DNA from 2 places in the Companilactobacillus sp. y65-5 genome. Region 2 is predicted to be linked to the other one. Evidence: riboswitches for the same ligand, from Rfam matches in the RefSeq annotation. Region 2 holds a riboswitch; the other holds the start of a gene.
The links. Region 2 has a riboswitch for tetrahydrofolate ahead of AC27FM_RS12250 (folate family ECF transporter S component). Riboswitches for the same ligand answer to the same signal wherever they lie in the genome.
Positions count from the first base shown of each region.

Region 1: it holds a riboswitch for tetrahydrofolate, as region 2 does, so the genes downstream of both, AC27FM_RS03170 (folate family ECF transporter S component) here and AC27FM_RS12250 (folate family ECF transporter S component) in region 2, are expected to answer to the same signal.

Region 1 is NZ_BAAJOA010000001.1:600,887-616,745, reverse strand. It holds gene AC27FM_RS03185 (APC family permease) at 1-611, shown strand, start outside; gene hutH (histidine ammonia-lyase) at 651-2,201, shown strand; gene AC27FM_RS03175 (YitT family protein) at 2,310-3,188, shown strand; THF riboswitch at 3,205-3,305, shown strand; gene AC27FM_RS03170 (folate family ECF transporter S component) at 3,345-3,869, shown strand; gene AC27FM_RS03165 (bifunctional folylpolyglutamate synthase/dihydrofolate synthase) at 3,899-5,206, shown strand; gene AC27FM_RS03160 (ACT domain-containing protein) at 5,506-5,940, opposite strand; gene AC27FM_RS03155 (winged helix-turn-helix transcriptional regulator) at 6,053-6,442, opposite strand; gene AC27FM_RS03150 (MFS transporter) at 6,507-7,721, opposite strand; gene thrB (homoserine kinase) at 7,869-8,744, opposite strand; gene thrC (threonine synthase) at 8,731-10,218, opposite strand; gene AC27FM_RS03135 (homoserine dehydrogenase) at 10,321-11,493, shown strand; gene AC27FM_RS03130 (aspartate kinase) at 11,493-12,791, shown strand; gene AC27FM_RS03125 (ABC transporter substrate-binding protein) at 13,229-14,200, shown strand; gene AC27FM_RS03120 (ABC transporter permease) at 14,220-15,197, shown strand; gene AC27FM_RS03115 (ABC transporter ATP-binding protein) at 15,121-15,859, shown strand, end outside.
Region 2 is NZ_BAAJOA010000009.1:64,658-80,516, forward strand. It holds gene rlmB (23S rRNA (guanosine(2251)-2'-O)-methyltransferase RlmB) at 1-505, shown strand, start outside; gene AC27FM_RS12145 (sigma-70 RNA polymerase sigma factor region 4 domain-containing protein) at 696-1,250, shown strand; gene rpmG (50S ribosomal protein L33) at 1,335-1,484, shown strand; gene secE (preprotein translocase subunit SecE) at 1,498-1,686, shown strand; gene nusG (transcription termination/antitermination protein NusG) at 1,783-2,322, shown strand; gene rplK (50S ribosomal protein L11) at 2,448-2,873, shown strand; gene rplA (50S ribosomal protein L1) at 2,964-3,644, shown strand; ribosomal protein L10 leader region at 3,675-3,792, shown strand; gene rplJ (50S ribosomal protein L10) at 3,840-4,346, shown strand; gene rplL (50S ribosomal protein L7/L12) at 4,388-4,756, shown strand; gene AC27FM_RS12185 (class I SAM-dependent methyltransferase) at 4,847-5,449, shown strand; gene AC27FM_RS12190 (nucleoside deaminase) at 5,454-5,930, shown strand; RNA gene ffs (signal recognition particle sRNA small type) at 5,967-6,063, shown strand; gene dnaX (DNA polymerase III subunit gamma/tau) at 6,183-7,901, shown strand; gene AC27FM_RS12205 (YbaB/EbfC family nucleoid-associated protein) at 7,923-8,252, shown strand; gene recR (recombination mediator RecR) at 8,256-8,855, shown strand; gene AC27FM_RS12215 (YaaL family protein) at 8,857-9,144, shown strand; gene tmk (dTMP kinase) at 9,338-9,988, shown strand; gene AC27FM_RS12225 (cyclic-di-AMP receptor) at 9,990-10,313, shown strand; gene AC27FM_RS12230 (DNA polymerase III subunit delta') at 10,316-11,269, shown strand; gene AC27FM_RS12235 (initiation control protein YabA) at 11,281-11,631, shown strand; gene rsmI (16S rRNA (cytidine(1402)-2'-O)-methyltransferase) at 11,649-12,518, shown strand; gene AC27FM_RS12245 (acyl-[acyl-carrier-protein] thioesterase) at 12,523-13,260, shown strand; THF riboswitch at 13,346-13,442, shown strand; gene AC27FM_RS12250 (folate family ECF transporter S component) at 13,512-14,036, shown strand; gene tsaB (tRNA (adenosine(37)-N6)-threonylcarbamoyltransferase complex dimerization subunit type 1 TsaB) at 14,150-14,872, shown strand; gene rimI (ribosomal protein S18-alanine N-acetyltransferase) at 14,955-15,392, shown strand; gene tsaD (tRNA (adenosine(37)-N6)-threonylcarbamoyltransferase complex transferase subunit TsaD) at 15,426-15,859, shown strand, end outside.

The sequences.
Region 1 (15,859 bases), on a different contig from region 2:
TGATCATCGCCGGAACGATTGCTATGTTAGGTGCGGGTATTTTACAAAGTAATGCTCCCGTTCAAGATGCATTTGTACAAATGATAGGACCAGCTGGTAAGTGGATCATCTCCATCGGAGCTTTGATCTCTATCGCTGGACTGAACATGGGTGATTCCTTGATGATCCCTCGTTACGGAGCTTCGATCTCCGACGAAGGATTATTACCAAAGATCATCTCAAAACAAAACAAAAAAGGTGCTCCATTCGTAGCTATTATTTTCTCAGGAGTAGTTACAATTGGCTTCCTACTAAGTGGTTCATTTGAACAATTAGCAGAATTAAGTGTTGTTTTCCGTTTCTTCCAGTACATTCCAACTGCACTTGCCGTAATTTGGTTAAGGAACAAAGATATGGACAACGAGCCAGTGTTCAAATTACCATTCGGTCCAGTTATCCCAGTTATTTCTATTATCGTAAGTATTTGGATGGTCGCAGCAGCTAACCCAATCAACCTTATCGCTGGATTGGTAGGTGTGATCATCACAAGTACCATGTACTTCTTATTTATCAAAGGGAAGAAATTAGGCTCAGACTCAGGTTCTGATTCTGATGATGTCGATCCCGCTTAAAAAATCTTTTTGAATCAAAAACACATGGGGGTTTTACTAATGATCAAAGAAAAGACAATCATATTAGATGGTAACAGCTTAACACTTGAAGACGTTGTTTCAGTTGCACGTGAAAACGTCAAGGTAAGTATTGCTCCAGATTCAGAACAAGCAGTTAATGATTCTCGTAAGATCATCGACAAGATCGTTGAAGACAAACGAATCGTTTATGGTGTTAATACCGGATTCGGTTCACTCTGTAACGTAAGTATCTCAAGAGACGATACAGCGCAACTACAAGAGAACTTAATCAGAACTCACTCATCAGGATATGGCGATCCATTCCCAGAAGATGTCGTGCGTGCAGTCATGTTGATCCGTGTTAATTCACTTGTCAAAGGATTCTCAGGAATTCGCTTGAGCACCGTTAAATCATTGATGGATATGTTGAACGCGGGCGTACATCCATTCATTCCTGAAAAGGGCTCACTCGGTGCATCTGGAGACTTGGCTCCATTAGCTCACATGGTTCTCCCACTTCTAGGATTAGGTAAAGCATATTATCAAGGTGAATTACTACCTGGTAAAGAAGCAATGGAAAAAGCTGGATTAGAACCAATTCAATTGAGTGCTAAAGAAGGACTAGCTTTGATCAACGGAACAACAGTTTTGACAGCCGTTGGCGCTTTAGCAACATATGATTCAATCGAATTGCTCAAACTATCAGATATCGCTGGAGCCTTGTCACTTGAAGTTCACTCAGGAATCTCAAGTCCATTTGAAGAAGATCTCCATACGATTCGCCCACAAAGTGGACAGTTGGCAACTGCACGTAATATCCGCAGATTGATCGATGGCTCAGACTACACAACTGAAGCAACACAAGACCGTGTTCAAGATGCATACACATTGAGATGTATTCCTCAGATTCACGGAGCAAGTAAAGATTCGATCGCTTATGTCAAAGAAAAAGTTGAAATCGAAATCAACTCAGTAACTGACAATCCAATCGTTACTCGTGAAGGTAAAGTTATTTCAGGTGGTAACTTCCACGGTGAACCAATGGCACAACCATTCGACTTCTTAGGAATTGCTGCTTCAGAAATCGGAAACGTCTCAGAACGTCGTGTCGAACGTCTGGTTAATACACAACTAAGCAAGATGCCTTCATTCTTAGTTAAACATCCGGGACTCAACTCAGGATTCATGATCACACAATATGCATGTGCTTCATTGGCATCAGAAAACAAGATCTTGGCACATCCAGCCAGTGTTGATTCAATTCCTTCATGTGAAAACCAAGAAGACTTCGTAAGTATGGGTACGACTGCTGCACGTACAGCCGCAGAAATCATTGGTAATTCCAGAAGAATCGTTGCTACAGAAATCATGGCAGCTTGCCAAGCACTAGACATCAAGTCACGTCAACATGGACTTGGAAAAGGTACACAACCTGCCTATGAAGAATTCCGTAAATCAGTAAACTTCATTGAAAACGATAAGGATATTGAAATTTACGACGAACTAAACAAAGCAACAGAAGTACTTGAAAATGGTAATTTATTGGACGCTGTTGAAAAAACAGTGGACTTAGATATTCAATTTAAATAATTAGCATATGAGCAAGTAAAAAGTGTTGAATGACTTAGACCGCTGCGAACCTTTTTGCTTGTTCTTTGTGGTATCAAAAGTTATTTAGAAGGGATGCAAATTTAAAACATGTCGAATAATAAGCGAGAGAAGTTTTGGCAAGATGTTGTTACCAAACTGACGATTGCTATGATATACGCTGTCTTATATTCCATGGCTTTGAATTTCTTCTGGCAACCAGGACATATTTATTCTGGTGGACTAACTGGTATAGCGCAGATATTATCAACTCTTGCAGAAAGAGCTGATAACATAAATATTCCGATTTCGGTTATTTATTACTTATTAAACGTACCAATGTTCATTCTGGCGTGGTTCAAGATCAATCGTAAGTTTGTAGTATTTACTATCATTGCAGTCACATTTGCTTCATTTGCAATTCAAATAATGCCTAATATGACTTTGATCGATGATCCAATCATTTGTGCAATATTTGGTGGATTGATCAACGGATATTCGATGGGATTAGCACTTAAACATGGGATTTCCACAGGTGGTATGGATGCTCTTATCATCACTTTACGACAGACGACTGGATTAAGTGTTGGAGCAATTTCAATGGCATTTAATGGTGTTATCGTTTTGACGGCTGGGTATTTGTTCGGTTGGCCCTATGCTTTTTATAGTTTAGTTTCGATCTTTGTAAGTGGGAAAGTCACTGACTTGGTTTATGTAAAACATCAAAAGGTTCAAGTGATGATTATTACACGGCGCCCAGATGTCGTGATCCCTGCTTTGCAGAAGGAATTAAAACGTGGTATCACTGCAATTCCACAAGCATACGGAGCATATGACTTTAATACTCAATCGGTTTTGATCACAGTGATTACCGTCTATGAGATGGAAATCTTAGCTGAGATCATGAAAGAAGTAGATCCAAAGGCTTTTGTAAGTGTATCGCAAGATATCAAGATTCTCGGAACCTTCGAGGAATTAGATATCGTCTAAAAAAAATATCAAATAGGACAGAGTAGTTAGTAGAGCGTTAAGTGTCGAAGAGACGGAATGTGCTTTTCGGACGAAAAATGACAATCCATTTGCGGTTCTACTAACGCATTCGCTGCATAAGGATTTATGTGGCAGCTCTAAAGGGAGATGCTAGGAATGGGAAAGAGAAGTAACGCACAATTTATCGCAACAATGGGACTATTGATTGCATTGATGATAGTATTATCACAAGTTTTTGGTTTTGAAACACAATTGCTCAAGATAACTTTTGATTTCATACCACAAGTGGTTATGGCAAGTTTGTTTGGTCCAATTTGGACTGGCGTGGGCTCAGTTATCGCTGACTTGATCGGTAGTACCGTCCTTGGTAAAGGGGCATTCTTTATTGGATTCACTTTGAACGCCTTTATCACAGGTGTTTTATACGGATATTTCTTCTACAAGAAACCAATCAATTTCAAAAATGCCTTCTTATGCGTGTTGTTGAACACATTGATTATCAGCTTATTCTTAACACCACTATGGTTGTCGATCATGTATAAGATTCCTTTCACAGATGGAAGACTGTGGATGATTCGGATCGTTAAATCATCGATCATGTTGCCAATTCAAACAATAATGATTGTTTTCTTCGGTAACGTAATTCCATTTAAATCATTATCGAAGAGATTTGCTGCATAATAATAGTTTCATAGCAAGGGGTGCTTATTATGATTAGAACTGGTGAGGAAGCGGTAGCTTGGATTCACACGAGAAGAAAGTTTGGTTCTAGACCGGGATTGGATAGGATCAATGCGCTATTAGGGATGTTAGATAATCCAGAAAATGATGTTAAGAGCATTCACATTGCAGGGACGAACGGTAAGGGATCGACTGTGATGTATCTATGTTGCTTGCTGGAAGAATTAGATTTGACAGTGGGAACATTTACTTCACCTTATATCGAGACTTTTTACGAACGTATCTCGATCAATGGTCATCCAATTCCAGAAGAGGATTTTGTAGAATTGGTAAATGTGTTCATGCCGTTGATCGAACGATTAGATGCTGATGATCATTTACAAGGAATTACTGAATTTGAGATCTTAACCGGAATGGCATTTTATTATTTCAAGGATCGAGTGGATATTGCCATAATCGAAACCGGAATCGGTGGCAAGATGGACAGCACTAATGTTGTTCATCCCATGCTCGCTGCCATCACGACGGTAGGGCTTGACCATGTTGATATTCTAGGTGACACTTTGGAAGCCATTGCCCTACAAAAATCTGGCATCATCAAAGAACGTATTCCAATCGTAACAGGAGAAATCCCTGAAAATGCCTTGGCGGTCATCCGTGACCAAGCGGTTCAAATGAAAGCACCTTTCTATGGTGAAAACAAAGATTTCTTGGTTGATTATTTAGGTTTCGATAAAAATCGTCACGAACGATTCAATTTTAGAAATCATCAATTCTACCTCAAAGACTTGCGTGTGCCACTAAAGGGCAGACATCAGACCGAAAATGCTGGAGTAGCATTAGAATTGTTCTCGTTGTATTGTCAACATGAGAGTATTCGTGTGGATGAAAACAGGGTTCGAAAGGGTTTGAAAAAAGTTCGGTGGCCAGCACGGATGGAAACAGTTAGTGAAGAACCATTGATCATCATGGACGGAGCACATAATCCACATGCAATGCGTCGCTTGACTGACAATATGGTCAGTGAATATGCGAATAAGAATATTCACGTGCTCTTCTCTGCCATCACGACGAAGAATATCGATGAGATGTTGAATATGTTAGTGGATGTTCCAAATATCAAGATCACGATCACTACATTTGACTTCCCAAGTTCTTTGAACTTAGAAGATTACTTGAGTTTGAAAAATATTAACGAAATAACTTTGATTGATGATTGGCACAAAGGATTGGAAAATATCAAGTCAGATATGTCTTCAAACGACGTGTTATTCATCACGGGGTCGTTGTACTTCATTTCTCAAGTACGAGATGAGATGAAACAAGCTATACATTGAAAAAAATAAAAAGGAGAATCCAGCGGATTCTCCTTTTTGTATATTAAATCTCCATATGATATTCACTAATTCGTCACATTTTTTCGGTATATTGAAGTTAACAATTATTCTAATTAAACGGAGGACGATACATGAATTTCTTAGCTATTCCTTTGACTTTTGTCATTGGTTTGTCATTCTTATTGTCAGCTAGCCATATCAAAAGCAAATACGTATCAAAATTCTTTTATTGTATTGGGACCTTTGGCGTCATAATGGCGATGTACATTGCGTGGCCTAAATAGCTGTACTGAATGAGGCTATTCAACTGATATTAGTTGAACATTACTGATAAAATCAAATTGCTTCAATTTATCAAGCAGGTCATCTAGGGTGCCTGTCAGGTGACTGATATCTATTGAAATAACTACACTAGCAATGTTGTGGATAGGGATGTTTTGGTTGATCGTCAAAATACTGGCGTTGGTCTCTGATACAACACCTAAGACTCTTGATAGGATTCCTTGCTGATGATTCAACATCATTGAGATCAAGGCTTTGCGGTCATTCATATCTTCATCGGGTAAGAAAACCAAGTCTTTGTATTTATAGTAAGTGCCACGACTGATTCCTACCATTTTTACAGCTTCACTCACATTGCTGGCTTTTCCAGTTTCTAGCAGTTCACGTGCTTTAATGACCTTGTCGAATGATTCTGGCAGTATGGAACTATCAACGATATAGTATTTTTCCACAATGAGTCTCCTTGCTTTGAAATAATGTAAATTCACTTAAAATTATATCACTATTAGTGAACTAATGTTTAACCAAAAAGAACAGTTTGTCGTGGACTGTTCTTTTTAGTTACTATTCTACATCAGGTAAATCTTGAGTTTCCATATAATCGCTGTTTAGTAAAATAATATTTTCGCCATTTTGTTTTCGACGAGTAATATTATCTTCACCCCATTGGCACAGCGCTTCAAGAATGACGTTGAGGCTCTCGCCGTAATCGGTCAGTGAGTATTCTACTTTAGGTGGGATTTGATTGAATACTTTGCGATTTACGATACCATCATCTTCTAATTCACGTAGTTGTTGTGTCAACATCTTTTGTGTGATGTTGGGAATCGCACGGCGTAATTGACCAGTTCTCATAGTTTGGTGCTTCAAATGACAGAGAATTATTGGTTTCCATTTTCCGCCGATGATATTCATGGTTGCTTCGACGCCGATATTATAAATAGACTGTTTCATTAATAATTACCACCCTCATAAACTAGTAACAATATCTTATCATCAATCACTAATTATACAAATTTTAGCAATTTTCTAACTTGACATCTTTTGCAACACCATTTTTAGCGGTGACCATTTTTTGCAATACCAAAATCAAGATTATACCGACTATTAGCATGCTGACACCCAACCATGGCGTGTTGACCAATTGATTTACGGCCACGGCCTGACCACCGATAGTTGAACCGAATGTAATGCCGACGTTGAAAGCTGAAATATTCAAGGCAGAAGCAAGTGAAATCTCATTAGGTGTGAATTTCTCTGCTAATTGAACGATGTACAATTGCAATCCGGGAACATTCATGAAGGCGAATAATCCCATGATCAAAATAGCAATCAAACCTAATAGATGCATGTTGACCGTCAATCTCACTAAAATCAGAGCGACGCCCAATCCGACTAACATTTTTAGTAGTGCATTCAAAGGATTGCTGTTTGCTAAACGACCGCCCATGGTATTACCGATAGCGACTGCGATTCCGTAAAAAATCAAGATAATAACTATTGCTGATTCGGACCAACCCATCTGTTTGTTCAATATCGTTGTCAAATAAGTATAGACGGGGAAAGTTGCTCCATATCCTAGAGCAGTGATGATCAAGATGAGCAATAATTCAGGTTGCTTAATGATCTTCCACAATCCTTTAATATTAGTTGGTCGAGGTAGTGGTAAGTTATTAGGTACTAAAATAATATTAGTGATCAATCCAATCAAACCTAAAATTACTAGGAATAAAAATGACGCACGCCAGTTGATGTTTTGACCGATGAAAGTTCCTAGCGGAACTCCCGTGACTGTTGCGACAGTCAAACCTGTGAACATGACGGCGATGGCTGAAGCACGCTTGTTAGGTGCGACCACATCTGCGGCGATCAGAGAAGCGATCGCCATGAAGATTCCGTGCGAAAGTGCCGTGACGATTCTTCCCAATAATAAAATCCAAAAGCTCGGTGCTAATGCGGCAATCAAATTGCCGATAACAAAACTGATCATGATTCCGATCAGTAATTTTTTGCGGCTCCAACGGTTAGTTATCAAAGTCAAGACAGGTGCACCGACCATGATACCGGCGGCATAGATCGAGACTGTCAATCCTCCAGTTGCGAGTGAAATATTAAATGTTTTAGTTAAGATGGGCATGATGCCGACACTGATGAATTCAGTCGAACCAATTGCGAAAGCGCTGATGGCGAGTGACATCAAAATCCATGTTGGTGAAACTTTTTTGTTGTTCATATCGTTAACTCCCTATATGTGTTTTTTGAACATGAATATCATTATAGTTAGTTAGATCGAATAAACAATTACGTACTTTAAAGTGCAGTAGGCACGAAAAAGTACCTATAAGAAGTTCATGGAGACGGCTTCTTATAGGTACTTTTTTTAGACTATTTCAACAGTTGCGCCTTGAGTGTCTACCTTCAAGGGTTTTATTTTCCATTTAGGAAATTCTTGTGAAATTTGATCGAATAGTGGGTCGATTTGATAATCTTGAGCGATCGTCATCAAGGTTGAACCACTACCGCTGATATAGAGGATGACGTCGTTATCTGCACAGATCTGCGCCACCTGGCCATAATCAGGAATCAGTTGCTTACGATAAGGTTCGTGCATCTTATCAGCAATCGAGTCTCTGATCATCGGCATATCGCCCAGTTCCAATGCCTTGATCAATACGCCGAGGTGACTGATTTGATATATCGCATCCGCATAACTCATAGTATCTGGCAAAACTTCACGGGCTTCTTCCGTCTTGATCGAATAATCAGGAATAATGGCAACGAAATTTAGCTTGCTATTGACCCTATATTGCGCCACTTGAATATTGTCATTGTGATTGATCGAGGCACAGAGACCACCATAGATAGCTGGTGAGACATTATCAGGGTGTCCTTCGATCATTGTCGCCAAGTCGAGTATGTCCTCATCTGACAGTGAGTTGTCAAACCAAGCACTGGCACCCTTTAATCCAGCAACGATACAAACGGCTGAACTACCTAGGCCGTGGGCGATGGGGATGTTGTTATTGATTTTTATTTTTAAGTTGGGGATTGGTTGTTTCAGATAGTCACAACCGATGACGAAGGATCGATAAATCAAATTTTCTTCGTTTTGATATTTTTTGGGGCAACCGCTGATTTCTAATCGTTGGTCGCAATCATCGAATTCGATCGTTCCGTAGAACGAAACGGCCAGTCCTAAAGCGTCAAAGCCAACGCCGATATTAGCGCTAGTTGCCGGGACTTTAATTCTTATCATATAGATCAGCCTCCACTTTCTCTTTAACATAATCTCGCATGTCGTCTTTTTCGATGACGTCTGTATGCAGGATAGGTAGATTCCAAACCTTGGCTAGGTTTACGGGAATTTCAACACCAGTTTGTTGTTGAATGTCATTCATCAGTTGTAAGTCGTCATCTTGAACATCGTCTAGAATTGCCTCTGCAACGACTTTGATGAATTTGTAAGGACTTGCTGTACTCAACAGGATCGTTGGACACGAGCCGTCTACGGCTTGATAATCACGCATGACTTTGTAACCAACGGCTGTATGTGGATCCATCAAGTATCCTTGCTCGTGATAAACATCGGCGATAGTTGTTTTGATCTCTGCATCGGTACTGTATCCACAATAGAAGTCTTCTTGGATACTCTCGAGTAATTCTGCTGAGACTTGATACTTGCCAGTTTCTTCCAACTCATCCATTAATTGTTTAACGTATTTAGTATCGCCGTTACTCTTATAATATAGTAAACGTTCAAAATTACTAGAAATTTGAATATCCATACTAGGTGCTACCGTCTTGAAGAATGGACGATTGCGGTCATAGATGCCACTATTGAAGAAATCCGTCAGTACGTTATTTTCATTGCTGGCAACAATGAATTTATTAACGGGTAGTCCTAATTGTTTGGCTAAATAGCCTGCTAGAACATCACCGAAGTTACCTGTCGGTACACTGAAATTTACTTTGTCGCCGTTGCGGATTTGGTTTCTCTGTACCAGATCCTTATATGAATAGAAGTAATACACTATCTGCGGTATCAATCGACCGATATTGATTGAGTTAGCACTGGATAAACTAACGTCATTCCCCAATTCTTGTTTTAGAGAAGCATCGTTGAGGATTTTTTTGACGTTGCTCTGAGCATCGTCAAAATTTCCTTCGATAGCAGCTACTTCAGTATTATTACCGTCTGTTGAAGCCATCTGTAATTGTTGAACCTTGCTGACACCATTGTGTGGATAAAAAACTGTGATGGCGATTTTGTCTGAGTTTTTGAAACCCTCGAGTGCAGCCTTACCCGTGTCACCGCTTGTGGCCGTCAAGATCATTACACGCTTATCACCGATCGAACGTTTCATCAATTGTGGTAATAGTTGTAAGCCGACATCTTTGAAGGCGCTTGTTGGTCCGTGGAATAATTCTAGGATGTGAAAATCATCGACATCAGTGACAGGGGTTACTTCATTTGTATCAAAACTCGAATCGTAAGCTGAACTGAGGCAATCAATAATCTCTTGATCAGAGAAGTCTGGTAATAGTTGTCTCAAGACTAATCTAGCGATTTCTTGATAATTTTTATTTTTTAATTCCTCTATATTAATAGAGTTATTGTCAAAATTTGGAAAGACGTATAATCCGCCGTCAGTTGAGAATCCTTGGCGAATTGCATCTTTAGCTGAAATCTTGACTTGGTCATCTCTTGTACTTGTATATAAATTATTCATAATCATAACCCCTTGCAAATTGAATGTTATTATGATAACTTGTTTTTATACAAAAAACAAGTGTTTACTGATAATGAACACAGAAAACAGGAGGTTATTACCATGAACATAGCTATTTTGGGATTTGGTACAGTTGGTAAGGGCGTTTATGAAATAGTAAAGAAGGCTAATGGTAGAACCGAAAGCCTCCATGTGGATCATATTCTAATTCGTAAAAACAAAGAATGTATTTTACCGGAAATGACAGATAATATAGACGAAATTTTGAACGATGAGAATTTGGACGTTGTAGTAGAAGCAATCGGTGGCATTGAGCCAGCACATGAGTATATTTTGAAAGCATTGGAACACAAGAAACACGTTATCACAGCTAATAAAGCCGTTATAGCGTTATATCTAAAAGAATTCACAGAAGCTGCACAGAGAAACAACGTTAAATTTTATTTTGAAGCAAGTGTCGGTGGCGGTATTCCTTGGATCCAAGGATTGGAAAAAGCCTTGAGAATCGACCAAGTTAATTCTATTCAAGGAATCTTCAATGGAACAAGTAATTTTATTCTCGACCAAATGAGCAAGCACGGACAGTCATTCGCAGATGTTCTTAAAGAAGCTCAAAAATTAGGTTATGCAGAAGCTGATCCTAGTGCAGACATTGACGGAATCGATGTCGCTAACAAATTATCTATCAGTGCAGATATTGCCTACAATATTGATATTTCTGATCAAGATAAGATGCCTATCTTTGGTATTCGTAATATCGATGCCAGTGATATTGACTACTTTGCTAAAAAAGGTATGTCGATCAAATTAATTGGAAAAACACAACAACGTGAAAATAAATTCGACTACGTGGTTGAACCATCATTATTTATGAGTCATACATTAGAAGCTAACACACCTGATAATTACAATTTGATTTCACTAAACGGTGAAACAATCGGTAAACTTGACTTCTTCGGTCAAGGAGCAGGTATGTTACCAACAGCTAATGCTGTTGTGCAAGATATCTTAGATATTAAGGAATCAAAAGATCATTTGATTAGGGATTTTGGAAGCAAAGTCGAATATTGTTCAGATTTAACAAAGAATGATTACTTAGTGAGATCTTCATATGATATTAAAGATATTTTTTCAAATTACAAAGTTTATCATGAAGGAGATTTCATGAGGATCGAACAAATTTCAGCCGCAAACATGCATCAGTTGATGAAAGAAGTTCTTTCCTTTGACGACAAAGCCTTTATGGCGAGTTTACCCATGGAGGTAGTAGCATAATGAAAGTAGTTAAATTCGGTGGAAGTTCAGTCGCAGATTCTGAGCAATTCGCAAAAGTAAAGTCGATCGTTGATGACGATGTTGACCGAAGAATCGTTGTAGTGAGTGCTGCAGGTAAAAGTGCCGCAGAAAAAATTAAAATCACAGATTTACTGATCAGTCTGGATCAATTAAGATTGCATGATGCTGATGGTTCAGAAGTTTTCGATAAAATATCAGAGAGATTTTTAAGGATCAGAAATAATCTCAAGATAGATTTTGACATTGAACGTGAATTAAACATCATCAATGCCAATTTGAATAGCTGTTCAAGTGATTATTTAATCTCCCGTGGGGAATTTTTGACAGCCAAACTTATGGCTGCCTATTTAGGATTCAAGTTCGTGGATGCAGCCGACTTCATGACATTTGTTGAGGGCGAGATCGATATGGCCGCTACATCTGATAAGTTTCAACAATTGTATTCTGACAGTGACAAGATAGTTGTACCTGGATTCTATGGTAGTGCTGATGGTCAAATACGCTTGATGCAACGTGGCGGTAGTGATATCTCTGGAGCTATTTTGGCTAATATCAACAACGTTGACCTCTATGAAAACTGGACAGATGTGTCTGGCATTTTGATGGCTGATCCTAGGATCATTAATAAGTGCAAGCGGATCGATTCACTCACATATGGTGAATTACAAGAATTATCATATATGGGATTCAATGTCTTCCAAGAAGAAGCCGTTCAACCTGTTAGAATCAAAAATATTCCTACAAAGATTTTGAACACGAATCATCCTCACGGCGGTGGGACATTAGTCGTTGATCGCATCAAGAGGGATGGAAAGCAATTCATCACAGGCATCGCTGGTAAAAAGAATTATTCGATTATTACAATTAAGAAATATCAATTGAACAAGCACTTGGATATCCTACAAAAAGTTTTGTCAATATTCCAAAAATACAATTTGATTGTTGATTCCGTACCTTCAGGTACAGATTCTTTTCGATTCTTATTACCACAAAACATGTTTAAGAATATGGAAGTGGTAATTTCAGAATTAAAAGATAACTGCAATTTGGATGATGTCTTCGTAAATGACAATATTGCACTGATCGCCGCAGTTTCGACAGAATTAAGTAATCGCCCGGCCATCGCCGGTAAGATCATTCAGCATTTGGATAAGAGCTTGATCAATATTAGACTAGTGATTCAAGAAGGTAGCGATATGAAAGTCGTCTTCGGAGTCGCAAATGATGATTATGAGAAAACAATTTCAAATATTTATCAGAATGCAGTTGGATTATAAATAAACCTTGTTGTAGCAAGAGTTTTGAGGGTATCTAAAATTAGATATTTACTCATAAAGTTATGTATTTATTAATTAAAGTGTTGACAATGTAATTTATGCATGGTTAACTAGTCATTGTAAATTAAAGACATGAAAGGAAAGGTAAATAACTATGATAAAACTGAATAGAAATATCACACATTTGAATAGCCAATTTGCCTTTAGCTTTTTCTTTAGATAGCGTTTGTGTTCAGTCAACTGGATGCGAACGCAGAAGTAGTAGCGTTCGTATCTATTGATTGGCTAAAGTTTTTGAACATGTCATTAAGCCAGATAGATACGGGTAAAATCTATCTGGGGACAATATTCGGGCCCGATGTTTAACCAGATGGATTTTTCTAAAAATCTATCTGGTTTTTTATTTACCTTTTTTAATTATCGGGAGGATATTACTTATGAAAAAATACTTAATGGGATTAATTACAATAATTATGGCAGCGGTCGTATTAACAGGCTGCTCATCTTCATCATCACAATCAGATAGCAAGACACTTAATGTTGGTATTTTACAAATCGTTCAACATGGATCACTAGATGCTGCTAGAGATGGCTTCAAGTCAGGCTTGACAGCAGCAGTAAAGAAACATGACAAGTCAATGAAAGTTAAGTACACATATATGAATGCTCAGGGTGACCAATCAAATGTCAACTCAATGAGTCAACAACTAACACAGAAGAAACCAGACTTATTGTTAGCAGTTGGTACTCAAGCAGCTCAAGGCTTAGCTAAAAAAACAAAAACTACTCCAATTGTTGTAACAGCTGTTACGGATCCAAAGGGTGCAGGCTTAGTTGAGTCAAATGAAAAGCCAAATACGAATGTAACTGGTGCCAGCGACAGATCACCAGTTGAAAAACAAATCAAATTGTTGAAATCAATCACTAAGAGCGATAAGCCAATCGGTATCATGTACGATTCATCAGAACAAAATTCAGTATTACAAGTTAAAAGAGCTAAGGCATATGCCAAGAAAAATAATATTGAAATCAAAACTGTCAGTGTAACTAGTACGAATGATGTTGCCAGTGCAGTTTCTAGTTTGAAAGATACAGCTTCAGGAATTTACTTGCCAACAGATAACTTGATGGCTAGCTCAATGAAAACAATCGGTAAAAAAGCTAAAGAGGCAAATCTTCCCGTAGTAACTGGTTCGATCGAAATGGCAGAAGACGGTGGTACTACTACATACGGAATCAACTACAAAGATCTAGGTAAACAAGCTGGGGAAATGGCTTACCAAGTATTAGTCAACAAGAAGAAGCCACAAACAATGGCAGTTGAAACATCGAAAACTTTGAGATTATATGTCAACAAAGATAATGCCAAGGCAATTGGCATCGACCCAAGTTCAATCAAGGAACCTTAAAAAAAGGAGATAATCGTATATGCTTATATCTAGTTTAGGACAAGGATTATTGTGGGCACCGTTAGTTATCGGTGTTTTCATCACATTTAGAATTTTGGACATTCCAGATTTGACAACAGAAGGAAGTTTCCCATTCGGTGCCGCAGTCACAATTAGTTTGATGCTGAACGGTCAATCGACTTTTATAGCTACGATTGCTGGATTCCTCGCCGGATGTCTGGCAGGGGTGGTCACAGGTATTCTGGACACAAAGCTGAGAATTCCATCACTATTAGCTGGAATATTAACAATGACAGGATTGTATTCGATCAACATGCACATTATGGGCAAGTCAAATATTCCACTATTGGATCAAAAAGTTTTAACAAGTTATTTACCAGAGAGCTTGGCACCAGATATCCAAACAATCATTATTGGATTGATAATCGTTTCGATCGTAGTCGCATTGCTATACAGCCTCTTCAAAACTAGATTAGGCCTATCATTGATGGCTACCGGTAATAACAAAGCTATGAGTTCAGCGAACGGGATTCAAACTGATGGCATGATTATTTTTGGCTACATGATCTCTAACGGAATGATCGCCTTATCAGGTTCATTGATAGCTCAAAGCAACGGATATGCCGATATTGGAATGGGTATTGGAACCATCGTTATCGGACTTGCTTCAGTTCTCGTTGGTGAGATCTTCTTACGTGGACGCAAGATCATCGTTAGATTATTAGCAATGGTATTTGGAGCAATTATTTATCGTCTATTACTAACAGTTGCGATGGGATTAGGATTCCCACCAGATGATCTCAAGATTCTCTCAGCAATCATCTTAGTGATCGTTATCTGTGTTCCAATTATCCAAAACCGTATCAAGACCAAGAGACAACTAAAACAATATTTGACACAATTATCGGAAGGTGAAAATTATGAACAACAAGACGGAATCAGAAACATTAGTAGTCAAAAACTTACAAAAGGTATTCTTTCCGGGAACAGAGAATGAGAAGCATATCTTAAAAAACGTTAGTCTAAAAGTTTATGATGGTGATTTCATCTCCGTGATTGGGAATAATGGTGCTGGTAAATCAACACTGCTCAATACCATTGCTGGTACATTGCCAGCCGATGCAGGTGAGATTGTTTTAGAAAAACATAACGTCGCTAAGAAGCCAGTTTCATATCGTGCACGTTGGATGTCCAGAGTTTTCCAAGACCCCAAGATGGGGACTGCTGGAGACCTGAGTGTAGCTGAAAATTTGGTTTTAGCTCAAAGTCATACACAAACTGCCAGTTTGCGTAGATACAAAAAAGCTGATAAATGGAATAGATATCAAGAATTGTTGAAGACACTAAACATGGGTTTGGAAGATCGACTTGAGACTCAAGTAAAATATCTATCTGGTGGACAGCGTCAAGCCCTGTCATTACTGATGGCAACCTTGAGTAAGCCCAAGTTGTTATTGCTGGACGAACATACAGCAGCACTTGATCCAAAGACTAGCCGCGACGTTATGGAAATAACACAGAATATCGTTACTAGTGAGGGATTAACGACAATGATGATCACTCATAAGATGTCTGATGCGCTTAAATATGGCAATCGTTTGATCATGGTTCAAGATGGACAGATCAAACTGGACGTCAGTGGAGAAGCAAAAAAGAATC
Region 2 (15,859 bases):
TCAATATGCTGAATTAGCTGATATTTTCAAAGCCGCAAAGAAAAAAAATGAAGATCCATTTATTTTGATCTTAGATAAAATTGAAGATCCACATAATTTAGGCTCGATATTGAGAACAGCAGACGCGGTTGGTGTTCATGGAATCATCGTACCTAAACATCGTTCAACAGGATTAACTTCCGTAGTAGCCAAAACTTCTACAGGTGCTATTGAGCATGTGCCAGTAGTTCGGGTTACTAATTTAGTCAATACTATCAACGACTTGAAGAAACAAAATGTCTGGGTCTTTGGTACGGCTATGGAAGGTGACAACTACCGTAATTGGAATGCCAAGGGTCCAGTAGCACTGGTCATCGGTAATGAGGGTAAGGGTGTTTCGCCATTAGTTCTCAAACAAGTTGACCAAACTTTAAGCATACCGATGGTAGGTCATGTTCAAAGCTTGAACGCTTCGGTAGCGACAGGTGTACTGTTGTATCAAGCATTTGCTTCAAGACATTCATAAATCAAGGGGTCTTATCTGTGCAACATATAGATGAGATCTTTTTTTGTATAAGAATGCTTTCATAGATATACGAACTATATTTATAACGAAGTTTTTGTAAACAAATGTTCTCTTAAACTAGCATAAGATACATGATATTTTTAAATAGGAAAACCATTCTGTAATAATAATAAGGATGGGTACCAAAAGAATGAATGAATTTGAAGTAGAGCTTATTAAGCTTGTAAAGGAGGACGAGAGTTCAAGCGCATTAAAACTACTGGTCGAACGTTATCGGCCGATGATCGACAATATGTCCTGCCAATATCAGATTGGACTATATGATAAGAATGACTGGTACCAAGAAGCACTGATAATTTGTTACGCAACTTGTAAAGCTTTTGACGGATCGAGTGGCTCCAAGTTCGGCAGTTTTTTTAAATTAAAATTTCGAAATCATATAGTTGATATTGTCAGACGTGAAAATACAATTAAACGTCAAGCCAACCAATTAGCGTGTTCATACGAACAGGTGATGAATAATGAAAATTCTGAGGAATTTATTCGAAATTACGTTCATTTGTTAGATACATCAAGCCATTTTGAGCAAGCAGTCGCTGAGTTAAGCAGATTAGAACTGATTGCCTTAAAATTTTTGTTAGGAGAAATCCAAATGCAGATGGCTTGTGAAATTGCAATGTGTAATCAAAAGCAGTTAAACCGCGCCGCTAATAGGTGTCGCTTAAAAATGATAGAACATTTATAATTTGTCATTTGTTTGTCATGGACTTTTCAGACTTAAAAATTTATAATGTATAAGACATAAACTGCGTAGAATGTGGAGATACTAATGGGATTAAGAAAAGTAGCATTAGCTTGTAGCGTTTGTGGATCTAGAAATTATACGATTTCTGAGAATCCAAACCGCACAGAACGTCTTGAAGTTAAAAAATTTTGTAAGCACTGTGGCAAACACACATTGCATAAAGAAACACGTTAATTTGGAGGACTAAATGAAATTATTTAAATTTTTTGGTAGTGTAAAAAAAGAAATGAAATTGGTCGTTTGGCCTACTGCAAAGGAAAACAGACGTGATACATGGACTGTTATCGCCACATCTTTGATGTATGCTATTTTCTTCGCCGCTATTGATTGGGGACTAGTAGCATTACTACAACAATTCATTATGGGAAGCAAATAACATTGTAAGTAGACGAATAATTTGATATTATTTGAGTAATGAAAGAAAACTTCGACTCCGTTCGGGGTTTTTTTATTTTGATTTTTGGAGGAAATTATGACTGAAGCTGGCGACAAACAATGGTATGTTCTGCATACTTATTCAGGATACGAAAATAAAGTTAAGGAAAACTTGGAATCACGTGCTCAATCAATGGGTATGGAAGATTATATTTTTCGTGCAGTAGTTCCTGAAGAAGAAGAAACAGAAACAAAAAATGGTAAACAAAAAACAGAAATGAAAAAGACTTTCCCAGGATATGTCTTAGTTGAAATGGTTATGAGTGACGAATCATGGTTCGTTGTTCGTAATACACCTGGTGTTACAGGATTTGTTGGAAGTCACGGTTCAGGAAGTAAGCCGGCACCATTATTACCAGAAGAAATTGATCACATTCTTGATGATCTTGGAATCAGTGTCAAAGCTGGCAATGACTTTGAAGTCGGTGAGAACGTTACGATCGTTAATGGACCATTCGCAAACATGACTGGTAAGGTTACAGAAATCGATGCTGATCATGACAAACTTAAAGTTGACGTCGATATGTTTGGACGTATGACTAGTGCTGAAGTTGACTTCGGCGACGTACAAAAATAATAAATCATATTGATAAAGGGTATAATCCGTGATATTATAAGACGGTATGTTTTTTGAACATACATGTGGGAGAGAAAATTTAGATTCTCAATATGACCACATCACGGACTAAGGAGGTATGCACCGTGGCTAAAAAAGTTGCTAACGTAGTAAAATTACAAATTCCTGCTGGTCAGGCTACTCCAGCTCCACCAGTTGGTCCTGCTTTAGGACAAGCTGGTATTAACATCGTTGCATTTACAAAGGACTTTAATGCACGTACACAAGATCAACAAGGAATGATCATTCCTGTTGTTATTTCAGTATATGAAGACCGTTCATTCGACTTCGTTACTAAGACACCACCTGCAGCTGTTCTTTTGAAGAAGGCTGCTGGTGTTGAAAAGGGCTCTGGCGAACCTAACACTAATAAAGTTGCCACAGTCACAAACGACCAAGTTCGCGAAATTGCTGAAACCAAGATGAAAGACCTAAACGCTGCAAGTGTTGAATCTGCAATGCGTATGGTTGCTGGTACTGCAAGAAGTATGGGCTTTACAGTAGAAGACTAGACAAGAAGCAGTTTACAGGGATACGAAAGTATTCTTAACAAGTGGGAGGGGAAAATCCCCAATAGACCACAAAGCAAGGAGGAACTTAGCATGGCTAAGCATGGAAAAAAATATATGGAAGCTATGAAGCAAGTTGATAAGGATAAGACTTATTCTGCTTCAGAAGCTGCTGACTTACTTAAAAAAGTAGATTATGCAAAATTTGACGCAACTGTTGAAGTTGCAATTAACTTGGATGTAGATCCAAAACAAGCTGACCAACAAATTCGTGGTGCCCTTGTTCTACCTAACGGAACAGGTAAAACACAAAAAGTTATCGTTTTCGCTGAAGGTGAACAAGCTAAGGCTGCAGAAGCTGCCGGTGCTGACGTTGTTGGTTCTGACGATCTTGTTGAAAAAATTCAAGATGGTTGGTTGGACTTTGATGTTGCTGTTGCAACACCACCAATGATGGCTAAAGTTGGACGTTTAGGTCGTGTACTTGGACCTAAAGGTTTGATGCCTAACCCTAAGACAGGTACTGTAACAATGGATGTTACAAAAGCTGTTAATGATATCAAAGCTGGACAAGTTACTTACCGTGTAGATCCTAATGGATTGATCCACGCACCTATTGGTAAGTTGTCATTCGATACTGACAAGATTGTTGCTAACTTTAGCGCATTCTACGATGCTATCGCAAAGGCACGTCCTGCATCATTGAAGGGTAACTATATTGTTAGTGTTAATATGACATCAACATTTGGCCCTGGTCTAAAAATCAACGCTTAATGTTGACTAATAACCAAAATAATGATAATGTACAATAGTTGATTTCTACCGAAGACTCAGGTGATGTGAATCTTAATATCCTGCCGAGGCCAGAAGATTGTTAATTAATCTCTGTGTCCTTTGGGCGCAGAGATTTTATTTTAGCCTTAAATTTGTAGAATTAACTAAAATAAATTGTGGAGGTGAAACGTAATAATGAAGCAAGAAAAACTAGCACAAAAAGAAGCACTTGTTACAGAGGTTGCTGCTAACTTAAAAGGCGCTAAGTCAGTTATTGTTATTGACTACTTAGGTCTTACAGTTGAACAAGCTACTAGCATGCGTGCTGAATTACGTGAGCAAGGTGCTACTATGAAGGTTATCAAGAACACTGTCTTAAGACGTGCTGCTGAAGAAGCCGGATTAGAAGGTCTTGAAGAATTCTTCGTTGGCCCAACAGCCATCGCTTATTCTGAAGAAGATCCAGTTGCACCTGCAAAGGTTGCTGCTAAGTATGCCAAAGATGTTGAATCCGTTGAAATCAAGGGTGGAATCATCGAAGGTAAAGCTGCATCTCTTGAAGAAATTCAAGCACTTGCAACACTACCAAACAGAGACGGCTTACTATCAATGTTGGTATCTGTATTACAAGCTCCAGTTCGCGACTTTGCATTGGCTATTAAAGCTGTTGCTGAAAAGAAAGACGACGAACCAGCTGCTTAATTTTTAAATAAAAAAACAAACATAATTTGGAGGACATTAAAATGGCTTTAGATACACAAAAGATTATCGAAGATTTAAAAGATGCTTCAATTCTAGAACTTAACGACCTTGTTAAGGCTATCGAAGAAGAATTTGACGTTACAGCTGCTGCTCCAGTTGCTGCAGGTGCAGTTGCTGGTGGCGACGACGCTGCTGAAAAAGACTCATACGACGTTGAACTTACAGAAACAGGTCAAGAAAAAGTTAAGGTTATCAAGGAAGTTCGTGGTATCACAGGACTTGGCTTGAAAGACTCAAAAGACCTTGTTGATGGCGCACCTAAGGTTATCAAGGAAGGCGTTGCTAAGGCTGACGCTGAAGACATGAAGTCTAAACTAGAAGCTGTTGGCGCAACAGTTACTTTGAAATAATAACTTTTAATAAGTTTATTATGATAAAATTAATCCTCGTAAGAGGATTATTTTTTTGTCCTCATTTTCGCCTTTAGAAAGGAAAAAAGTATGGCTAATCAATATTTTGAAAACTCAAATGAATTAGAGCATGAACTAAAAGAATTCAACTTCACTTTACGAAATAATAATTTCAATTTCACTTCAGATGCTGGAGTTTTTTCACGGCAAACAGTTGATTTTGGATCACGAGTATTGATCGAGGCTATTAACTTCGATGAGATACCAACAGGTAATATTCTTGACGTTGGTTGTGGTTATGGTCCAATCGGATTATCTTTAGCAAAAGAACAAGATGATAGAAAAGTTGACATGACCGACGTCAATTTACGTGCGATGGATCTGGCAAAGAAAAATGCTGAAACAAATCATATTAAGAACGTTAATATTTTTGAATCAAATATTTATGATAATATCACTGATAAATACGCCATTGTCGTGTCTAATCCACCGATCAGAGCCGGTAAGAACGTAGTATCAGGGATTATTAGTGGTGCTAAAGAACACTTGAATGACAATGGTGAACTGTGGATCGTTATTCAAAAGAAACAAGGTGCACCTTCTGCCAAGAAGTTGATGGAGACGACTTATGGGAATGTTGAAATCGTTACTCGTGAAAAGGGTTATTATATTTTGAGGAGTAAGATGGTTTAACTAAATGATATTTTCAGACGAACAAATCAATAATTATATGGATCAAGCAATTGCTGAAGCAATCAAAGCACAGCAACGAGAGGAAGTGCCTATTGGCTGTGTTATTGTAGACAATCAATCAGGAGAGATCATCGGCCGTGGCTCCAATGAACGTGAAGAGACACAGAATGCCATTAAACACGCTGAGATAATCGCTATTGAGCAAGCCTGTGAAGTAGTCGGTAGTTGGCGCTTAGAGCATACTAGTCTATTTGTGACCTTGGAACCTTGCCCCATGTGTGCAGGTGCTATTATCAATAGCCGTGTTGAGGAAGTCATCTTTGGTGCAAATGATCCTAAAGCCGGATCCGTTGGCTCGATCGTAAATTTACTGACTGACACACGCTATAATCATCAACCAACGGTATTGGCTAATGTTAAAGAACAAGAGACTGGAGACTTACTTCGTAATTTCTTTAGAGAAATCCGTCGTAAAAAGTAGCATTCAACTGTGATTTATAGTAATATAGTTAGTGCCGAAAGGCCTTAGGGCAATGGTGCTCTTGCGAATCGTGTCAGGTTCGGAAGAAAGCAGCACTAAGTGAGTTGTGCCATGTGCCTTTTGTTTTGTAAATTAGCCTCCTAATCTTAACGGATTAGGAGTTTTTTTATTTTCTAGAGTCTAATCATTTTCATAAGTCTGTATGATTATTTGTGGTAAAATTTAAGTACTGTGTTAAAGCAAGGAGGAAATATGGCATATCAAGCACTATATCGAGTTTGGCGTCCCCAAACTTTTTCAGATGTGATTGGCCAAGGCGTCATCACGCAGACCTTACGTAATGCGGTTGCAAGCAAGATGACTAGTCATGCCTATTTATTCAGTGGACCACGTGGTACTGGTAAAACTTCTTGTGCTAAGATCTTAGCAAAGGCAGTTAATTGTTTGAACCCACATGATGGTGAGCCTTGTAACGAATGTGAAATCTGTAAGGCTGCTAATGAAAACCGTCTGAATGATGTGATCGAGATCGATGCTGCTTCGAACAACGGTGTTGAAGAGATCCGTGATATTCGAGACAAAGTAAAATATGCACCGACTGAAGCTAAGTTTAAAGTTTATATTATTGATGAAGTCCATATGTTATCTCAAGGGGCGTTCAACGCTCTCTTGAAGACATTGGAAGAACCGCCGGCTAACGTGATGTTCATCTTAGCGACTACTGAACCACAAAAGATTCCTGCAACAATTATTTCTAGAACACAAAGTTTTACTTTTAGAAGAATCTCACGTCAAGACATCTTAGATAGAATGACTTTTATCTTGGATGATAAACACATCAATTATGATGATGAGGCACTGAATATCATAGCCGCTTCGGCTGAAGGTGGTATGCGTGATGCACTGAGTATTTTGGATCAGGCATTGTCATATGGCGATGATGAGTTAACATTGAAGAATGCTCAAGAAGTTACTGGTGCCTTGAGTAATGAACAAATTGTTTCATACATGACAGCAATCGCAGATAACAAACCGGCAGATGCGCTTTCTAGTCTGTATCAGATATTAGCCAGTGGACGTTCAGCGATGAGATTCACAGAAATGATCATCCGTGTCTGTCGAAACTTGATCTTATATAATTCTAATTCCGACTTGTCGCAAAAAATGGATAAATCTGTTATGACGGATGAATTATTAACAATTGCTGATAAGTTTGACAATACTAGGTTGTTCTATATCGTCGATCAAGTTAGTGCGACCCAAAAGAATCTCAAGAATTCTAATCAAACTGATGTTTATATGGAAATATTGACCGTCAAGATCAGTGAACCTAAGATCGAACAGCCAGTGACGGCACAAACCAATGTGACTGTTCCTGAAGCTGATCACCGAGTGGATCAACTGGACGATGAGATCAATAACTTGAAACAGCAGATTCAAGAATTATCTGATCGACCGCCCATTCAAGGAACTCCTAGTTCTCAGACGAATGTCAAACCAAAGCGTAAATCCAAGAAAAATTCGCACCTTAACAAAACAGCTATTTATCAAGTGTTGGAGAATGCTACCAAGGATGATCTCAATACAGCTAAAGATATTTGGCCGGATTTGATGAGTATGCTATCTATCACGCAAAGGTCTATAATGAGAGTTTCAGAACCAGTTGCAGCGTCAAGTGAAGGAATCGTTGTGGCGTTTGATTATGAGATGTGGTTTGAAACAGCTCAAGATGGATTCTTAGATGAATTGACTAATAATGTAGGTAGACTACTAAAAAAAGATTGTCAGGTTGTTCTAGTGCCAAAAGCACAATGGCCTGAGATTCGTAAAGAATATATAGCAAATAATATTGATTCTGGTCAGAATAAAAATGTAAAATCTAAATCAGAACAAAAGAAGACTGACCCTACCGTTGACGAAGCGTTAAAATTGTTTGGTGACGACGGTGTGGTTGAAATAAAAGATGATTAATTAATAAAGGAGAAAATAATTATGAGTAAAGGAATGCCAAATATGGGTGGTATGGGCGGAAACATGGCTAATATCATGCGCCAAGCTCAAAAGATGCAAAAAGAGGTTGCTGCTACTCAAGAGGAATTGAGTAAGACAGAATATGAAGGTCATTCAGTTGATGACTTCGCTGTTGTTAAATTAAACGGTGATAAAAAAGTATTAGATATTAAAATCGATGAAAAGATTATTGATCCAGATGATCCAGATACACTTCAAGATATGATCATCGACGCTATGAATGATGGTGTAGCAAAGGTCGACAATGATAAAGATGCCAAGTTAGGTAAATACACAAACGGGTTGATGTAATAAATGAAATATCCAGAGCCAATTTCAAAATTAATTGATAGTTATATGATGTTGCCAGGAATTGGCCGCAAAACAGCGACTAGGATGGCGTTTTTTACTTTAGGCATGGATAAGAGTCAAGTGCAAGAATTCGCTGACAATCTCATGGCCGCAAAGACTGATTTGAAGTTTTGCAAAATCTGTGGAAATATTACTACGGATGAGATCTGTTCTATTTGTAGTGATAAAAATCGTGACCAATCAACAATTCTGGTCGTTGAACAACCTAAGGACATAATGTCACTAGACGACATGAACAGTTACAATGGATTGTATCATGTTCTCGGTGGCGTGTTGTCCCCAGTTGACGGTGTTGGACCAGAAGACTTGAATATTAAGTTATTGCTTAATCGTTTACGCGATAATGATCAAGTTCAAGAACTGATCATAGCTACAAATGCTACTCCTGAAGGAGAAGCGACAGCTCAATATTTAGCCAAACTTGTAAAACCAGCAGGAATAAAAGTAACTAGATTAGCACACGGATTAGCTGTTGGCTCCGATATTGAATATGCCGACGAGATGACTTTGAAGAGTGCAGTTCTAGGTCGCAGGGAGATCTAACATGTTTGGTAGAAAAAAAATCAGTGTTGAAAAGATGGAAAATGATCGTTTGATGGATAGTATTCACAATATCCAACGTGAAATTAGTAATGCGCAACATTTGATGAATAATTCACTGGAAGTTTCAGATGAAGCCCGTCTGCAATTGAGAATTGACCGCGCTAAATATCAATTCTTGTATTTAGAAGCTAGACGTCGTAAGGCACAGGCTAAGCACACTACTGATATTATTTTTGGTGATGAAGATACATTCTTGAAACAACCTAGTAGAGCTGAGAAGCACTGGTAATATTAGAGAATTTTTCTTCGTAAGTTGATAATGTTTTAAACTAAAAAATCTTAACTACACAAGTCTTTAAATTAATAGATTTGTAAGTTGAGATTCTTTTTTTAGTATTTTGGAGTGATATTGATCAGTGATCGGTTTACCGGAATACTATAATCAAGTAAAATGGAACCAATGTATCAAAAGGAGAATATTAATGTCAGGGATATTTATATCGTTCGAAGGACCAGATGGAGCTGGAAAAACTACGGCTTTGAATGCACTGGTCCCACTACTTAGGGAGCATACAACAAAAGAAGTAATTGAATCTCGTGAACCAGGTGGTAGTGAAATAGCTGAACAAATCAGAAAAATAATTTTGGCAGTTCATGACGAAAAAATGGACGATAGAACTGAAGCCTTACTGTACGCTGCTGCACGTAGACAACACGTAGTTGACGTAATCAGACCAGCCGTAGCTAGTGACAAGGTATTATTGAGTGATCGATTCGTGGATAGTTCGATTGCGTATCAAGGCGGTGGACGTGAGATCGGTACGAAGGAAGTCGCAGCCATTAATGACTTTGCCATCGATGGGACCTTGCCGGATCTGACGATTTATTTTGACGTTTCACCAGAAGTTGGAATATCCAGAATTCGCAAAGATCACGAAGGTGAAATGGACCGCTTGGAACAAGAAGCGTTGAGTTTTCACAAACGTGTTCATGACACATATCTTGACTTAGTACAGGCTAATCCTGATAGAATAAAGAGTATCAACGCAGAGCAAGCACCTGAAAAAGTTGTTTCTGATGCATTGGATGTTATCATCAATAGATTTCCAAAGGTATTTAATGGAGGTAAGTAAAATGAAACTCATTTTAGCGATTATTCAAGACAAAGATAGTCAACAATTACAGACACATCTAGTAAAGGAAGGCTTCCGTGCGACTAAACTTCCTTCAACAGGTGGATTTTTAAGATCAGGTAATTCAACTTTCATCATTGGTGTTGAAGATGACAAGGTAGATCCAGCGCTTGAAGTGATCAAGAAAACTTGTCACACTAGAACACAATTCGTGACTTCAACTTTTGCTTTGCCAGAAGCAGCTGGGATCAATGATCCGATTGAAGTTCAAGTGGGAGGAGCTACTTGTTTTATCCTACCTGTGGATAAATTTGTTAAATTCTAATAATGGAAAGTTTAATAGAAGAGCAACCTAAAGTATTGCGTGAATTTCAAAAGATCATTCAATCAAATATGTTGTCACATGCTTACTTGATTGATAGTGCTTCTTCTAAATCCCGTCAACAAGTGGCTATTTGGTTAGCTCAAAGTCAGTTTTGCGATAACTTACAAGCTGGAATCCCAGATCAAACGTGCCAGAGATGTCAAACCATCGCCTTAGGAGATAATCCTGATGTTTTGGAAATAAAAACTGATAAACAAAGCATTGGTGTCGACGATATTAAATACTTCAAAAAAGAAGTAAATATGACAGCTACTCAAGGAAATCGCAGAATCCTGATCATTGATGAAGCTGAGAAAATGACTAATGCTGCCAGCAATAATTTGTTGAAGACGATCGAAGAACCAGAAGGTAATTTGATGATCATTTTGTTAGCCGATTCAGCTAAGCAATTGTTGCAGACGATTCGGTCTCGTGTTCAGATCTTCCATTTGTCGAATAAGAGCAATGAAGAAGAAATCAATACTTTAGTAAAATTAGGATATAAACCTGAACAGGCCAAATCAGCCTTAAAAATTTCAGATATTAAATTTTTACAGGCTACTACTGGTGAAGGTTATCAGCAATTAGCGGCTGCTTTGGTTATTTGGATGCAGGAATGTAACCAAAAAAGAATAAATAGTTTTATAGATGTTCAGACCGATATCATGCCTTTGGTGGAGAACAAAGATCATCAACATTTGGTTTTTGATATGATGAATCAGATGTTTAGTGATATATTATCTTTTAGGTACAATTTAAATAAATCACTTCTTATTCAAGAAGATGTTCTTTCAAAAAAAAGTATTCAACAGATTGTTAGTTTTTCGGATGAATTATTTAAAGCTGAAGAAATGTGGAAAAGCAATGTCGCGTTTCAAGCAATTTTAGAGGATTTGTCATTAAAATTTGTTAGTTAGTAGGTGAGATAATGGCAGAAAAAGATTTGTATGATAAGTTTGAATCTATCTCTAATCAATTAAGTAGTTTGAGTGGTCAGGTCGATACCCTCAAAGAGCAACTATCAAAAGATTTAGAGGAAAAAGAAGAGCTTAAGATGGAGAATCATAATCTTCGTAAACAGTTAGAAAAACTGGGCTATGAAGATAAAAGTTTTAATGAAAGTGAATTACCTACTTCACGTTTAAACTTAGAAAAGTTGTATCATAAAGGCTTTCACGTATGCCAACAATTTTATGGTTCTCATCGTAAAGAAAATGAAGAATGTGTCTTCTGTCTCGGAGTGATTTATGGAAATCATAGTAAACCAAATAAAAAATAAACAAGGGAGCATTTTGAATGAATGAACAAAGGAGTTTTGTTAATAATTCGAAGGGCTGCCTTTTTTTGGTGCCAACGCCGATCGGTAATCTAGATGACATGACCTTTCGAGCTGTCAAAACTTTGCAGGATGCCGATTTAATTGCGGCTGAAGATACTAGGAATACTAAATATTTGTTGAATCATTTTGAGATCACAACAGATTTGATCAGTTTCCACGAGCACAACACGGCTCAAAGAATCCCAGAATTAGTTGAGAAGATGAATTCGGGCTTAAATATCGCACAAGTAAGTGATGCCGGCACGCCTTCAATCAGTGACCCAGGTAAGGAATTAGTCAAGGCTGCGATCGAATCCGAAATCTCGGTCGTTCCATTACCAGGGGCCAGTGCTTCAACGACCGCCCTGATTGCGTCAGGAATTGAACCGCAACCCTTTTACTTTTATGGCTTTTTACCTCGTAAAGGTAAAGAACGAACATCTGCTTTAGAAAACTTGTCACAAAGGGAAGAAACATCGATTGTATATGAATCGCCTTACCGTGTAGTGAAGACTATTGAAGACTTAAAACAATACTTTGGTGGAAGCCGAAAAATCACCTTGGCGCGCGAATTGACCAAGATTCACGAAGCCTTCTTACGGGGAACGATTGACCAAGTTATCGAATATTATCAGGAGAATGAACCAAAGGGTGAGTACGTACTGATAATATCTGGTAAAGTAATTGAAGAATCTGAAGATATGACGGATTCAGAAATCATCAATGCAATCGATCTATTGATTCAATCAGGTGAAAAACCTAATAAAGCCATCAAAGAAATAGCTAATCAAAACGACATACGTAAGCAGATCGTTTATAATCTATACCACGGAATCGGAAAGGAATGATATAGTGGCAGAACAAATTTATTCACAAGAAATCGAGTTTCCTTTTTATTTTGCAAATTTAACCGGAGATATGCGTTTGTCATCGTTGATAGATGCCATGTTGTTAATATCCGAGAAGCAATTACATGAGTCAGATTCTGATAGTTCAGAAATGGTACAACGTGGACTGGGATGGGTCGTCGTTCAGTATCATATGGATATTAAGAAAATGCCAACACTAGGTGAGAAATTAAAAGTCAGTACACGAGCTACTAGTTATAACAAATACTTCTTCTATCGAGACTTTTGGATCGATGATTTAGATGGCAATCGGATGGTTGATCTGACTAGTGCCTTCGTTATTATCGATGTAAAGGAACGTAAGATGGTCAGTGCGGCTGAAAAATTGACAGACGTGTTCGGTGCTGAGGAAATCACGAAGATCAAACGATTTGCCCGCCTGCGCGAACCAAAAGATTACGATATCAAAAAAGAACAACATATTGGATATTACAATATTGATGTAAACCGTCACGTTAATAATTCTTATTACTTTGACTGGATGGTAGATTCCTTAGGAATTGATTTCGTTGAAAAACATCGCGCTAAGAGCATGGATATCAAGTACGAAAAAGAATTGAACATTCACAATAAGCCTGAGATATATGCGAACATTGATAATGAAAATTTAGTTACTACTCACTGGATCAAAAACGACGGCGAATTAAATGCCTTGGCACAGATCACTTGGGAAGAGAAATAATTATCAGATTTATATAACTAATGTTATAAGCAAAAGATATAGGTATAGACTACTAGTTGTGGTACTATGTTTAGGTAAAATTATTTATGGGGTAGGATTCAAAGCGTAAAGTGCTGATGGAACGGAATGTGAACATCAGACGAAGAGCACTAGCTTGCGATTTTGATTCCGCATTCGCCACTTTATATAGTTAGTTAATTCGTTAGCCTCTAGTTATATGCTGTGGCAGCTCCTACAAGGAGATGTCGAGAATGAATACGAAGAGTCGTATTATCAGTGTCCACGAGATGACGTGGATGGCTTTACTAATTGCAATGGATATGGTCTTGAGTAAGCTATCGATCGGTAGTAATACTTTGAAGGTCGGATTTGGTTTCATTGCAGTAGGACTAATGGGATATTACTTTGGGCCGTACAAGGCTGCCATAGCTAATGTGATCGCAGATATTATCAGCAATGTGTTAATGCAAGCATCCACAGGCTTTTTCTGGGGCTTCACACTTTCAGCACTAGTTGCTGGCCTTATCTATGGATTCGTACTTTACAATCATAAAGTAACTATCCTGAGAACTTTCATTGCTGTATTATTAGTTACAGTGATAGTTAATACTGGATTGAATACTTTATGGGTCCAAATGATAACAAACATGCCATATTGGGCAGTTTTGGTTCCAAGAATCTTTAAGGAATTATTTAGTTTAGTTTATCAGACAGGATTGTTATATTTGATTCTTAAGTGGATCAGTAATTCTAGATTTAACAGAATCGGCCGTTAGTGGTCGATTTTTTTATTTTAAAAAATACAAATCATATTTATAGGCGCCCTATCAGATTACTTATGTAGTCAAATTGTGTGGTAAAATATTTTTATTAAGAACGAGGGGATCATATGAAAATTTTAGCTTTTGATACATCGAATAAATCACTAAGTGTTGCTGTTGTGGATGATGGCAAGGCGATTGCACACATTGAATCTACTGAAAATAAAACTCACAGTATTACTCTGTTACCTGATATTGAGCGCTCATTGGATGAAGCTCATATTTCAGTGGACGACATCGATCGTATAGCTGTTGCTGATGGACCGGGGTCCTATACGGGAGTTAGAATAGCTGTGACAGTGGCTAAGACGTTAGCCTTTACATTAGGCAAACCTCTGGTAGGAGTGTCTAGTCTGCAATTATTAGCTGCTAACGGGGATGCTGGTAAACTGTGTGTCCCATTGATGGATGCAAGAAATGACAATGCCTACGCTGGTGTTTATTCGAATGAACAGGGGAAAATAACTAATATAGTTGAGGATCAACACATTACGATGACTAAGTTATTAGAACTCTTACAAAAATACGATGAGGATAAACTAGAATTTATTAATGCTACTCCCAGATTAACCGATCTGATTAGAGAAAAATATTCACATGCCCAGATCATATTGGAAGAAGATAGTCTTCCCGATGCTGTGAAATTAGCTAAGTTGGCTGAATCAATGGAACCAATAAAGGATATCGATAGTTTCGTACCGACGTACTTGCGCCTAACACAGGCGGAGTATGATTGGTATGAAAAAGGTCATAAGGACGACGGAAATATTTCCTATGTTGAGGAAGTTTAAAGAAACAATTTGGCCAACAGGACATGTAGTAAAGTATCCCTTTGAACAACAGTCGGTTAATATAGATAGCAGAAGTTTCATTTTGAGAAAATCAAAACCGAGTGATACTGGTGATTTTATGAATATTCAAGAGAAAGTTTATTCCACACCAGTTCCTTGGCCAACTGATATTGTTGATATGGAGCTGAGAAATAAAAATGCACTTTATTTGTCACTGGTAGAAGATGAAACTTGTGTGGCATTTATTGGAGTGTCCTTCAAGAATAAAAACGAAGCTCATATAACAAATGTTGCCGTCATGCCAGACTTACAACATTTAGGAATTGGTCATTTGTTTTTGAATCAAGTCTTTGATTATTGTCGCAAATATGGATTTTTAACTCTTTCACTTGAGGCAGACATTGAGAATGATTCCGCGATCAGCCTTTATCGAGCATTTGGTTTCAAAACCAGAACAATTCATGAGAAGTATTATTTTAGAAATCACCACGATGCACTGGAGATGGTGGTGGATTTATAGGTGGAAGAAATTTTGAAAAAAGATACATTGATAATGTCATTTGAGAGTAGCTGTGATGAAACAAGTGTGGCTGTGATCAAGAATGGCAAAGAAATACTGTCGAATATAATTGCTACACAAATTAAGAGTCATCAACGATTTGGAGGAGTAGTACCTGAAGTTGCTAGTCGTCATCATGTGGAAGAAATCACCCGTTGTATTGAATTGGCTATGGAAGAGGCTGCAGTAACGTATGACGATATCGATGCCGTTGCGGTCACATATGGACCGGGACTGGTCGGGTCATTGTTGATAGGTATTATGGCTGCCAAGACAGTTGCTTTCGCACATGATTTACCATTGATCAAAGTAAACCATTTGGCAGGACATATTTATTCCGCAAATTTCGTTACGGACCTACAATACCCATTCATGTCACTGTTAGTTTCAGGTGGGCATACAGAATTAGTTTTAGTCACAGCTCCGGG